DNA from 4 places in the Serratia sp. D1N4 genome. Region 1 is predicted to be linked to each of the others. Evidence: predicted binding sites of a transcription regulator. Region 1 holds the regulator's gene; each other region holds the start of a gene.
What was found. Region 1 encodes CRP, which controls carbon source genes, mostly activating them, when cyclic AMP is high. Its sites were predicted from a motif close to ATGTGANNNNNNTCACAT; they were not measured.

Region 1 (3,153 bases):
GACCATTGTTGCGCGGGCGATGAACACGCCTTTCCATTTGCAGCAAAAACTGGTGACGTTGCCGATCGACAGCCTGCCGCAGGCGCAGTACTGCGTGCTGCACTCACAAAAATCGCCGCTAACCATTACGGCGCGGCGTTTTCTGCATTTATTGAGTAACCACTGCCACCGCTACCGCTGGTAACTCAGGCAACTTCACAGATTTCAAAGCTGTGGGTGACGCTGGCGGCTTTGCTCAGCATCAGCGAGACCGAGCAATACTTTTCGGCAGACAGGTTAACCGCACGCTCAACAATCTTGTCGGTCAGCCCTTTGCCGGTGACGATAAAATGCAGGTTGATATGGGTAAACAGACGCGGTGCTTCTTCACGGCGCTCCGAGGTCAGCTTTACCTCGCAGTCACGGACATCGTTACGGCCCTTCAGCAGAATCGACATCACATCAATGGCGCTACAACCGCCAACCGACATCAACACCATTTCCATCGGACTTGGTGCTTTATCGCCCGCGTTACCGTCCATTAATACCTGATGGCCGGACGCAGACTCGCCCAAGAATGTCAGTCCTTCTACCCACTTAACTCTTGCCTGCATTTTGTACACTCCAGTTAATTTCTCAAAATCAGGGTACGCTTTCGCATAGAAACTGGCAACGGAACCTGATGCTAATCATACTGAAGCGAGACAACACAAGACACCCGCCTCACTCTGTGCTACAAACAGAGCCGCAAGAACTCTTTCCAGGTCACCGATTTCAGGGAAATGTCCGAGGAAAGGACCCTATATTGGTATGTTAACAGAATGTAGCTTGCAGCACTTGGCGCAAGTTAATATGCTAGGGTACAAGCGTATTTCTATAACATGCCTCAAAACCTGTTGATAGCCACTCTATAAAACACCGGGCTATAAGCACGTTTTACAGGGAACTCTGACCCCTGTGATACAAGGCAGCGATAACAACAGAGGATAACAGCGAATGGTTCTCGGCAAACCGCAAACAGACCCGACTCTCGAATGGTTCCTGTCTCATTGCCATATCCACAAATATCCATCAAAGAGTACGCTGATTCACCAAGGTGAAAAGGCCGAAACGCTCTACTACATCGTGAAAGGCTCCGTGGCGGTGCTGATCAAGGATGAAGAAGGCAAAGAGATGATTCTGTCCTACCTTAACCAGGGGGATTTCATCGGCGAGCTTGGATTATTTGAAGAAGGCCAGGAGCGCAGTGCCTGGGTTAGAGCGAAAACAGCCTGTGAAGTGGCTGAAATTTCTTATAAGAAATTCCGCCAGTTGATTCAGGTTAACCCGGATATCCTGATGCGCCTGTCTGCGCAGATGGCAAACCGCCTGCAAATCACCTCAGAGAAAGTGGGTAACCTCGCCTTCCTTGACGTTACCGGCCGCATTGCACAAACCCTGCTGAACCTGGCAAAACAGCCCGACGCCATGACTCACCCGGATGGCATGCAAATCAAGATTACCCGCCAGGAAATTGGTCAAATCGTCGGTTGCTCACGTGAAACCGTCGGTCGTATTCTGAAAATGCTCGAAGATCAAAACCTGATTTCTGCCCACGGCAAAACTATTGTCGTTTACGGCACGCGTTAATTATTGAAGAAACGGCGTAGCGATACGCCGTTTTTTTTAACTTCCCCCATTCATCATGTGGCGGCGCCTGATCTACCACCCGGAAGTCAACTATGCACTGCGGCAAACGCTGGTGCTGTGCCTGCCGGTGGTTTTCTTCCTGCTGATGGGCAACCTGCAACTCGGCCTGCTGTTCTCTCTGGTGCCTGCCTGCTGTAACATCGCCGGGTTGGACACGCCGCACAAACGCTTTTTCAAACGTCTGGCCGTTGGCGGTTCCCTGTTTGCTCTCAGCAGTTTGCTGCTGCAACAGGCGCTGCTGTGGCATATCCCGTTACCCTTACTGATGCTGGCGATGGCGCTGTTGCTGGGCGTCAGCGGTGAAATCAGCCCGCTGCACGCACGTCTGCTGCCCGCCGCGCTGGTCGCTGCCATCTTTTCTCTCAGCATGGCCGGACACGTGCCGATCTGGTATGCACCGCTGCTGTATCTGGTCGGCACCGCCTGGTACGGGCTGTTCACCTGGTTCTGGTTCAAACTGTGGAAAGAGCAACCGATGCGCGAATCCCTGAGCCAGCTCTATATCCAGTTGGCAGACTATTTCGAAGCCAAATATTCGCTGCTGACCCAGCACATCGATCCAGAAACCGCACTACCGCCGCTGCTGCAACGCCAGCAGAAAGTCATGGATCTGATCAGCCTGTTATATCAGCAGTTAAACTTCCTGCCCCATGCCAATAACCAAGAGCAAAAACGCCTGCAACGCACTTTCCAGGTGGCACTCGATCTGCAGGAACACATTACCGTCAGCCTGCATCAGCCAGAAGAAGTGCAAAAACTGGTGGAGCAGAGCCAGGCCGAAGCGATTATCCGCCGCAACGCCCAGGTGATTGCCGGGCGTTTGCGCCTCGTGGCCAACGATATTCTCTATCACCGACGTTCAGCGCGTTTCAGTATGAAGAATGAGCTGGCGGCGCTGGAAAAGGTGGCCACGCAGCATGCCGACAACCCGGTTGGCCAGTTCTGTTTTTACCACTTCAGCCGCATCGCCCGCCTGTTGCGCAGCCAGCGCCCGCTGTATCAGCGCGATCTGATGGCCAACCAGGCACGATTGCCGTTCTGGCCCGCCGTGGTGAGCTACCTGTCGTTGAAGTCCAACGCCCTGCGCAATGCCGCCCGACTGGGCATCATACTGGCGGTGGGTAGCAGTCTGGGTATGATTTTCAACCTGCCGAAGCCCTATTGGATCCTGCTGACTATTATGCTGGTCAGCCAGAACGGCTATAACGCCACGCGCGTCAGGATCCAGCATCGTGCCCTCGGCACGCTGGCCGGGTTAATCATCGCCGCCGGGCTCTTGCAGTTGCAACTGCCGGAGCACCTGACGCTGAGCATCATGCTGGCAATCACGCTGGCTGCCTACCTGATATTGCGCAAAAACTATGGGCTGGCGGTGATGGGGTTTACCGTCACCGCGGTGTATACCCTGCAATTGTTGGCGCTTAACGGCACCCATTTTCTGGTACCGCGCCTGCTCGATACGCTGATTGGCTGCGTGCTGGTGTT
Region 2 (3,153 bases), 860 kb from region 1:
GACAGCGCCAGAAACCGCTGCCGCACCGGTTCCTGAAGCAGAGTAACTGTATCATAAGTTTTACAGCTCCCCACCTTGGGGTTGGGAGCTGTTCTTATCACGTGGGTAGGATATCCGCGTATTAGCAAGCGGAGGACAGGACGTTCATCCAATGTTTGTCTTCGGGAGTGGGAAATGAAGCCTTTCTTGCGCTGGTGTTATGTTGCGACAGCACTCATGCTGGCAGGATGCAGCAACCATGATTGGCGTAAAGACGAAGTTCTGGCTATCCCGTTGCAGCCAACACTGCAGCAGGAAGTGATCCTGGCGCGCATGGAACAAATACTTGCCAGCCGGGCACTGACGGACGATGAGCGTGCGCAGCTTTTATATGAGCGCGGTGTGCTGTATGATAGCCTCGGGCTACGTGCACTGGCGCGCAATGATTTCTCGCAAGCGTTAGCGATACGTCCTGATATGCCGGAAGTTTTCAACTACCTGGGCATTTACTTTACGCAGGCAGGCAATTTTGATGCTGCCTATGAAGCGTTTGATTCTGTACTAGAGCTTGATCCAACTTACAATTACGCGCGTTTAAATCGGGGCATCGCACTGTATTATGGTGGTCGCTTCCCGTTAGCGCAGGATGATCTGCAGGCGTTTTATCAAGACGATCCAAATGATCCCTTCCGTTCGTTGTGGCTTTATCTGGTGGAAAGAGAAATCGATCCCAAGACAGCTACCGTAGCGCTCCAGCAGCGTTATGACAAAGCGAACCGAGGGCAATGGGGATGGAATATTGTCGAATTCTACCTGGGCACAATCAGCGAAAAAACGCTGATGGAACGGCTCAAGGCAGATGCAACGGATAACACTTCGCTCGCTGAGCATCTCAGTGAAACTGACTTCTATTTAGGTAAGCATTACCTAAGTCTGGGGGACAAGGACACCGCTTCGGCGCTGTTCAAACTGACGGTAGCTAACAACGTTCATAACTTTGTTGAGCACCGCTATGCATTGTTGGAATTGGCGATGTTAAGCCAAGAACAAGACGACCTATCGGAATCGGACCAGCAATAGCTGACGGACACTTATCAGCCTGAATTACATTGGTTTTTTAACCAGAGTAATCGCCTTAACGGGCGAGGGCTTTTTTGTCTGTTTTACAATCTAATTTGAGCCGGTTCACACTTTTCAATGAAAATGACTGAAAATTTTCTCGACGAGTTATGTAGACTGGCTGCCATTATTAATGAGGCACGTGTACATGACTACTGAGTTTGAAACCTCTTTTGCTGACCTGGGGCTGTCTGCTCCAATCATCGCCGCCCTGACCGATCTGGGCTACGAAAAACCATCACCGATCCAGGCTGAGTGTATTCCTCACCTGTTGAACGGTCGCGACGTGCTGGGCATGGCGCAGACCGGGAGCGGTAAAACGGCAGCGTTCTCGTTGCCACTGCTGCACAACCTTGATGCAGCCCTGAAAGCACCACAAATCCTGGTGCTGGCACCGACCCGCGAACTGGCGGTTCAGGTTGCTGAAGCAATGACCGATTTCTCCAAGCACATGCATGGCGTGAATGTGGTGGCACTGTACGGTGGCCAGCGTTATGACGTGCAACTGCGCGCTCTGCGCCAGGGCCCACAGATCGTGGTAGGGACTCCGGGCCGTCTGCTGGATCACCTGAAGCGCGGCACCCTGAACCTCTCCAGCCTGAAAGGCCTGGTGTTGGACGAAGCCGACGAAATGCTGCGCATGGGCTTTATCGAAGACGTAGAAACCATCATGGCGGAGATCCCGGCTGAACATCAGACTGCGCTGTTCTCTGCCACCATGCCGGAAGCGATCCGTCGTATTACCCGTCGCTTCATGAAAGATCCACAGGAAGTGCGCATTCAGTCAAGTGTGACTACCCGTCCGGACATCAGCCAGAGCTACTGGACTGTGCAGGGCATGCGTAAAAACGAAGCGCTGGTGCGTTTCCTGGAATCAGAAGATTTTGACGCTGCGATCATCTTCGTGCGTACTAAAAACGCGACTCTGGAAGTGGCCGAAGCGCTGGAGCGTAGCGGTTATAACAGTGCTGCACTGAACGGTGACATGAATCAGGCTCTGCGTGAGCAGACTCTGGAACGCCTGAAAGATGGCCGCCTGGATATCCTGATCGCCACCGACGTGGCAGCCCGTGGTTTGGACGTTGAGCGTATCAGCCTGGTCGTAAACTATGATATCCCTATGGATTCAGAGTCTTACGTTCACCGTATCGGCCGTACTGGCCGTGCTGGCCGTGCTGGCCGCGCGCTGCTGTTCGTGGAAAACCGCGAACGCCGCCTGCTGCGTAACATTGAACGCATCATGAAGCTGACCATTCCAGAAGTTGAGCTGCCAAACGCAGACCTGCTGGGTGAGCGCCGTCTGGCCAAGTTTGCCGCTAAAGTGCAGCAGCAACTGGAAAGCAGCGATCTGGATATGTACCGCGCATTGCTGGCTAAACTGCAACCGGCAGAAGATCTGGATATGGAAACCTTGGCCGCAGCACTGCTGAAAATGGCCCAGGGCGAACGTCCTCTGATCCTGCCACCGGATCCGGTATTCAAGCCGCGTCAACGCCGTGAGTTTAACGACCGTGACGAGCGTGGCGGCGAGCGTCGTCGTGACGCACGTCCAGACGGTGCACGTCCAGAGAGCCGTGATGGTGCTGAACGTCCACGTCGCGAACGTCGTGACGTCGGTGAGATGCAGTTGTACCGCATTGAAGTGGGCCGGGATGATGGTGTAGAAGTTCGTCATATTGTTGGCGCTATCGCTAACGAAGGCGATATCAGCAGCCGTTACATCGGTAACATCAAGCTGTTTGCTTCCCACTCCACTATCGAGCTGCCGAAAGGCATGCCGGGCGAGATCCTGAATCACTTCACTCGCACCCGTATCCTGAACAAGCCGATGAATATGCAACTGCTGGGTGATGCACTGCCACATGAACGCCGTGAGCGTCCTGCTGGTGGTAACGGCGGTGAGCGTCGTGGTGGCGGTGCTGCTCGTCCATTCAATGGCGAGCGCCGTGAAGGGGCCGCTGCTGCTCCGCGTCGTTCTTTCGGTGAGCGTCGTGAAGGCGGTAACGCTGCCGGTGGCGAACGCCGTGGCGGTAAGCCAGCACCGCGCCGTGACGA
Region 3 (3,153 bases), 330 kb from region 1:
GCACCAGCCCTCTCTATACCTTGAGAGAGTGTTTCTCCGGGCATTATGGTTTTGATGTCCGTCCTGATGTGGTCTTTGGTTTTCTTTCCCTGATCTTCTGGATGCTGGTGGTTATCGTTTCCCTGAAGTATCTCACCTACGTGATGCGTGCCGATAACGCCGGTGAAGGCGGAATTCTGACATTGATGTCGCTGGCCGGGCGTAATACCTCGTCACGCACTACCTCATGGTTGGTGATACTTGGCCTGATTGGTGGCAGTTTCTTCTATGGTGAGGTGGTGATCACCCCAGCAATTTCGGTGATGTCGGCCATTGAGGGGCTGGAAATTGCCGCGCCGTCGCTTGATCCCTATATTGTGCCGCTGTCTATTCTGGTTCTGACCCTATTGTTCGTTATTCAAAAGCATGGCACCGGCAGCGTCGGTAAGCTGTTTGCGCCGGTAATGCTGCTGTGGTTTATTGTGCTGGCTCTGCTCGGCGCGCGCAGCATTATCGATAATCCCGAAGTGCTACAGGCGTTGAATCCGAAGTGGGCGCTGAACTTCTTTATTGAATATAAGAAGGTCTCGTTCTTTGCGCTCGGTGCGGTGGTGCTGGCGATTACCGGCGTGGAGGCGTTGTATGCTGATATGGGCCACTTCGGTAAATTCCCGATCCGCTTGGCCTGGTTTACCGTAGTACTGCCTTCTCTGGTGCTTAATTACTTTGGCCAGGGGGCATTGCTGCTGAAAAACCCTGAGGCGATCAAGAACCCTTTCTTCCTGTTGGCGCCCGACTGGGCCCTGATCCCACTGCTGATCCTGGCTACGCTGGCTACGGTGATCGCCTCGCAGGCGGTGATTTCTGGCGTATTCTCTCTGACCCGGCAAGCGGTGCGTTTGGGGTATCTGTCACCGATGCGCATTATCCACACGTCAGAAATGGAGTCGGGCCAGATCTATATCCCGGTGGTCAACTGGATACTGTACATCTCGGTGGTGTTGGTGATCGTGGGCTTTGAACACTCCAGCAACCTGGCAGCGGCATATGGTATTGCGGTTACCGGCACCATGGTATTAACCAGTGTGCTGATCACTTCGGTAGCGCTCAAAAATTGGCACTGGAATCGCTTCTTGGTGGTTGGTACTTTGGCGATCCTGCTGATTATTGATGTGCCGATGTTCTCTGCCAATGCGCTGAAACTGTTCTCTGGCGGTTGGTTGCCGCTGACGTTGGCGTTGGTGATGTTTATTATCATGACCACCTGGAAAAGCGAGCGTTTCAGCCTGTTGCGCCGTATTCATGAGCATGGCAACTCCCTTGAGGCGATGATCGCCTCACTGGAAAAATCCCCGCCGGTTCGCGTACCTGGTACCGCCGTGTTTATGTCTCGGGCCATCAACGTGATCCCCTTTGCGTTGCTGCATAATCTCAAGCACAACAAAGTGCTGCATGAACGTGTGGTAATACTGACGCTGCGTACCGAAGATGCACCCTATGTGCATAACCTACGCCGGGTGACCATCGAACAACTGTCGCCGACCTTCTGGCGCGTAGTCGCCAGCTATGGCTGGCGTGAAACACCAAACGTGGAAGAAGTGTTCCACCGCTGCGGTTTGGAGGGGTTACCGTGCCGAATGATGGAAACCTCATTCTTTATGTCGCACGAATCGCTGATCCTGACCAAACGGCCTTGGTATCTGTTCCTGCGCGGCAAATTGTTTATCGCGCTGAGCCGCAACGCACTACGTGCTCCAGACCAGTTTGAGATCCCGCCAAACCGCGTTATCGAGCTGGGAACCCAGGTCGAGATATAATCCCCCGAGGGCTTAGTTGACTGACTAAGCCCTTTTCTTTGTCTGTTTGTCGAGCACGAGCGAAACGTTTCGATGGCGATCACATTTTTGCAACTTGATCATTGCCTTCCCCTGTTGTTTTTTTAAACTCTTTCACGAGCGAAACGTTTCGCTGTTGGAGTGAGAACATGAAAAAAGGCGTGCTACTAAATTCTGAAGTTTCTGCGGTTGTGTCCCGCCTCGGTCATACCGATCAGATCACTATTTGCGACGCAGGGCTGCCGATCCCGGCAGCGGCGCAGCGTGTCGATCTGGCGCTGACCCAAGGAGTACCGACGTTTTTACAGGTGGTCGGGGTGGTTACGCAGGAAATGCAGGTAGAAAACGCTATTCTGGCGGAAGAGATAGTTAAACAAAATCCGCTGCTCCATGAAGCGTTGCTAGCTCAATTGCAACAACTTAGCCAACACCAGGGAAATACCATAAGCGTGAGCTATATTAGTCACAGCGAGTTTAAAGTACAAACCGAGCACAGCCGAGCGGTGATCCGCAGTGGAGAATGTTCGCCATATGCCAACGTCATTCTCTGCTCCGGCGTCACTTTCTGAGGCAATTATGCAACCGTTAATGCAACTGCAAGGGATCGATAAAGCCTTTCCCGGCGTCAAGGCGCTTTCTGGCGCTGCCCTCAGTGTCTACCCTGGCAGGGTGATGGCGCTGGTGGGGGAAAATGGCGCCGGGAAATCCACCATGATGAAAGTGCTGACCGGTATCTACAGCAAAGATGCGGGCAGCCAGCGTTTTCTGGGTAAAGAGGTGGTGTTTAACGGCCCGAAGGATTCGCAAGAAGCGGGTATCGGCATTATTCACCAGGAATTGAACCTGATCCCGCAACTGACCATTGCCGAAAACATTTTTCTTGGCCGTGAGTTCGTGAGCCGTTTCGGCCGCATCGACTGGAAACGCATGTACGCCGAAGCAGATAAACTGCTGGCGCGCCTGAATTTGCGTTACAGCAGCCACCGGCTGGTGGGGGAATTGTCGATTGGCGATCAGCAGATGGTAGAAATTGCCAAAGTGCTGAGTTTCGAATCGAAAGTCATCATTATGGATGAGCCGACCGACGCGCTGACCGATACTGAAACCGCCTCTTTATTTAGCGTCATCAATGAGCTGAAAGCCGAAGGCCGTGGCATTGTTTATATTTCCCACCGCCTGAAAGAGATCTTTGAAATCTGTGACGACGTTACCGTGTTCCGTGACGGTCAGTTTATTGCCGAACGCCCGGTGGACGAGCTGCAAGAAGATTCGTTGATCGAAATGATGGTGGGCCGCAAGCTGGAAGAACAGTATCCGCGCCTGAATCTGCCGCGTGGAG
Region 4 (3,153 bases), 1.5 Mb from region 1:
TTGGCTTCATCCACCACGTACAGGCCGTAACGATCGCACAACCGATACCAAAGCGGATGGTTAGGATAGTGCGAACAGCGTACCGCGTTGAAGTTATGTCGCTTCATCAGCAGGATATCTTGCAACATGGTGGCTTCGTCCATCACCTGCCCCTGTTCCGGGTGATGCTCATGGCGGTTGGTGCCGCGTATCAGAATAGGTTTGCCATTGACCTTCAGCAGGCCGTCGCTGATCTCGACTTGACGGAAACCCACGTCATAGGCTTCCGCCTCAATCAATGTATCGTCGGCCGCCAGCAAGGAAACCACGGCGCGATACAGATGAGGCTGTTCGGCACTCCACAGTGCGGGCTGCGCAACCGGCAAACGCAGGGTAGTGCGATCGTCATAGCAGCCGCGTTCGTCAATAATTTCACTTCCCAATGGCTGCTGGTGTACGGCAGTCAACTGGTCACCCTGCCACAGCTGAACTCGTACCGAGCAGCCAGCCGCTGGCGATTGAACCTGCACCAGCGCCTCCAGTTCGGCATGATAAAAACCGGGGGCCAGATGGGTGCGCAACTGAATATCGCTCAAATGGCGGCTTGGCTTATGCAGCAGGCTGACATCGCGGAAGATGCCGCTCATGCGCCACATGTCCTGATCTTCCAGATAGCTGCCATCGCTCCAGCGCAGCACCATCACCGCCAGGCGGTTTTCACCGGGCCGTAACGCGCGGGTTAAATCAAACTCGGCGGGCAGGCGGCTGTCTTGCGAATAACCGATCCAGATACCGTTACACCACAAATAGAACGCCGAATTGACGCCGTCGAAAATAACTCGCGTCTGCCCCTGTTGCAGCCAGGCTTCGGCCACCTCAAAGGTGAGCGAGTAACAGCCGGTAGGGTTCTGTTGCGGCACAAATGGCGGTGTGACCGGGATCGGGTAGGTGACGTTGGTGTAGATCGGCACGTCGTAACCGGCCATCTGCCAGTTAGAGGGCACCTGTAGCGTATCGGCATCGCTCAGATCTTGCTGCAACCACCGTTCTGGTACGGCTTCTGGCTGGGTGAAATAGCTGAATTTCCAGGCGCCGTTGAGCAAGGTTCGCTGTGCTGAGGGGCGATCGTGCCTAGCATGTTGTTCGTCACGCCAACTGGCAAACGGCGGATGTGCAGGTAAGCGGTTGTAGTGGGTGCAGGCCGGGTTTTCCCAGTCGCGCCGGGTAAGGATCGAGGCTAATGAGGCAGGAGCAGATGGAATATCAACAGGATTCATGAGGATACCTTGGCTGAAAATGTTACGCGTTCATGATGTGGGGTAACATGAAGGGCAAAGATCCGGTTGTAAAGGCGTTCAGCTAGGTAAAGCGAAGAGGATCACAAATGGGGTTCTGCCCGGTAAAACGGGGGAGGAAATCGCTGTTTGTGGCCGCAGGCGCAGCCACAAACAGCCGAAACAATCAGCGGAACAGATGCTCGGCGTGGAAGCGCAGGTGATCTTCGACAAAAGTAGCAATAGTGAAATAGCTGTGATCGTAGCCCGGCTGGGTGCGCAGCGTCAGCGGCCAGTCGAGCTGGCGTGCCAGTTCGGCCAGCTTCGCCGGTTGCAGTTGATCCGCCAGGAACTGATCGCCATCCCCCTGATCCACCAGAATAGGCAGTTTTTCTGCACCGCTCGCCAGCAGGTGGCAACTGTCGTACTGCAACCACTGGTTTTCGTCATCCCCCAGGTAAGCGGCAAAGGCTTTGCGCCCCCACGGAACCTGACAAGGGTTAACAATCGGCGCAAAGGCTGATACGGAACGGAAGCGCTGCGGATTGCGCAATGCCATCATCAGCGCGCCGTGGCCGCCCATCGAATGGCCGAAGATCGACTGACGATCGCTGATGCTGAAGTGCTGCTGAATCAGTGCGGGTAGCTCATCGCTGATGTAATCGTACATGCGAAAGTGCCGATCCCAAGGGGCCTGGGTCGCGTTGAGATAAAAACCCGCCCCTTGGCCCAGATCGTAACCTGGGTCATTGGGCACCTCGTCGCCGCGCGGGCTGGTGTCGGGCATCACTAACACCAAACCCAGTTCGGCAGCAATGCGTTGGGCACCCGCCTTCAGCGTAAAGTTTTCATCGTTGCAGGTCAGCCCCGACAGCCAATACAGCACCGGCGGTGGATTATCATCGCGCGGCGGTGGCAGATAGATGCTGAAAGTCATGTTGCAATTCAGGCTCTGCGCCGCGTGGCGGTAACGTTGTTGCCAGCCACCGAACATGCGGTGCTCTTCGAGAAGTTCTAATGACGTGCTCATCTCTCTGCCTCCTGGCTTATTTATCAAAATGGATCACCGAACGGATCGATTTACCTTCATGCATTAAATCGAAGGCGTCGTTGATCTGCTCTAACCCCATGGTGTGGGTGATAAAGTCATTCAGGGCAAATTCGCCGTCCATATAGCGCTGCACAATGCCGGGCAACTGACTGCGGCCTTTTACGCCACCAAAGGCGGAACCGCGCCATACGCGGCCGGTCACCAGTTGGAATGGACGGGTTGCGATCTCTTCACCGGCACCGGCGACGCCGATAATGACCGACTCACCCCAGCCTTTATGGCAGCACTCCAGCGCCGAACGCATCACGTTGACGTTACCGATGCATTCGAAGGAGAAATCAACGCCGCCGTCGGTCAGCTCAACGATCACTTCCTGAATCGGCTTGTGGTAATCTTTCGGGTTGAGCAGATCGGTAGCGCCCAGCTTACGCGCCAGCTCAAACTTGCTGGTGTTGATATCGACACCGATGATGCGGCTTGCACCAGCCATCTGAGCGCCGATAATCGCCGAAAGGCCGATGCCGCCCAGGCCGAAAATCGCCACGGTATCGCCTGCTTTCACTTTGGCGGTGTTGAGTACCGCACCCATACCGGTGGTGACGCCGCAGCCCAGCAGGCAGACTTCTTCCAGTGGAGCTTCTTTGCTGATTTTGGCCAGCGAAATTTCTGGCACTACGGTGCGTTCCGCGAAGGTGGACGTGCCCATATAGTGGAAAATCGGCTTGCCGTCTTTGAAGAAGCGAGTGGTGCCGTCTGGCATCAAGCCTTTGCCCTGGGTGGCGCGGATCGCCTGGCACAGGTTGGTTTTGCCGGATTTACAGAATTTGCATTCGCCGCATTCCGGGGTGT

Region 2: yrbN (protein YrbN) is a predicted target of CRP. The motif match lies at 1,153-1,170, and genes of this name have one in related genera.
Region 3: rbsD (D-ribose pyranase) is a predicted target of CRP. The motif match lies at 1,864-1,881, and genes of this name have one in related genera.
Region 4: ACX1CU_RS15690 (beta-galactosidase) is a predicted target of CRP. The motif match lies at 1,346-1,363, and genes of this name have one in related genera.

Annotation. Positions count from the first base shown of each region.
Region 1 is NZ_CM137274.1:4,971,993-4,975,145, forward strand. Features, by position in the region: gene ACX1CU_RS22400 (LysR substrate-binding domain-containing protein) at 1-184, shown strand, start outside; gene ACX1CU_RS22405 (OsmC family protein) at 186-593, opposite strand; gene crp (cAMP-activated global transcriptional regulator CRP) at 976-1,608, shown strand; gene ACX1CU_RS22415 (YccS/YhfK family putative transporter) at 1,664-3,153, shown strand, end outside.
Region 2 is NZ_CM137274.1:522,874-526,026, forward strand. Features, by position in the region: gene pnp (polyribonucleotide nucleotidyltransferase) at 1-46, shown strand, start outside; gene nlpI (lipoprotein NlpI) at 175-1,059, shown strand; gene yrbN (protein YrbN) at 1,183-1,257, shown strand; gene ACX1CU_RS02270 (DEAD/DEAH family ATP-dependent RNA helicase) at 1,247-3,153, shown strand, end outside.
Region 3 is NZ_CM137274.1:5,300,508-5,303,660, reverse strand. Features, by position in the region: gene kup (low affinity potassium transporter Kup) at 1-1,796, shown strand, start outside; gene rbsD (D-ribose pyranase) at 1,964-2,383, shown strand; gene rbsA (ribose ABC transporter ATP-binding protein RbsA) at 2,391-3,153, shown strand, end outside.
Region 4 is NZ_CM137274.1:3,497,158-3,500,310, reverse strand. Features, by position in the region: gene ACX1CU_RS15690 (beta-galactosidase) at 1-1,241, opposite strand, end outside; gene fghA (S-formylglutathione hydrolase) at 1,441-2,283, opposite strand; gene ACX1CU_RS15680 (S-(hydroxymethyl)glutathione dehydrogenase/class III alcohol dehydrogenase) at 2,300-3,153, opposite strand, start outside.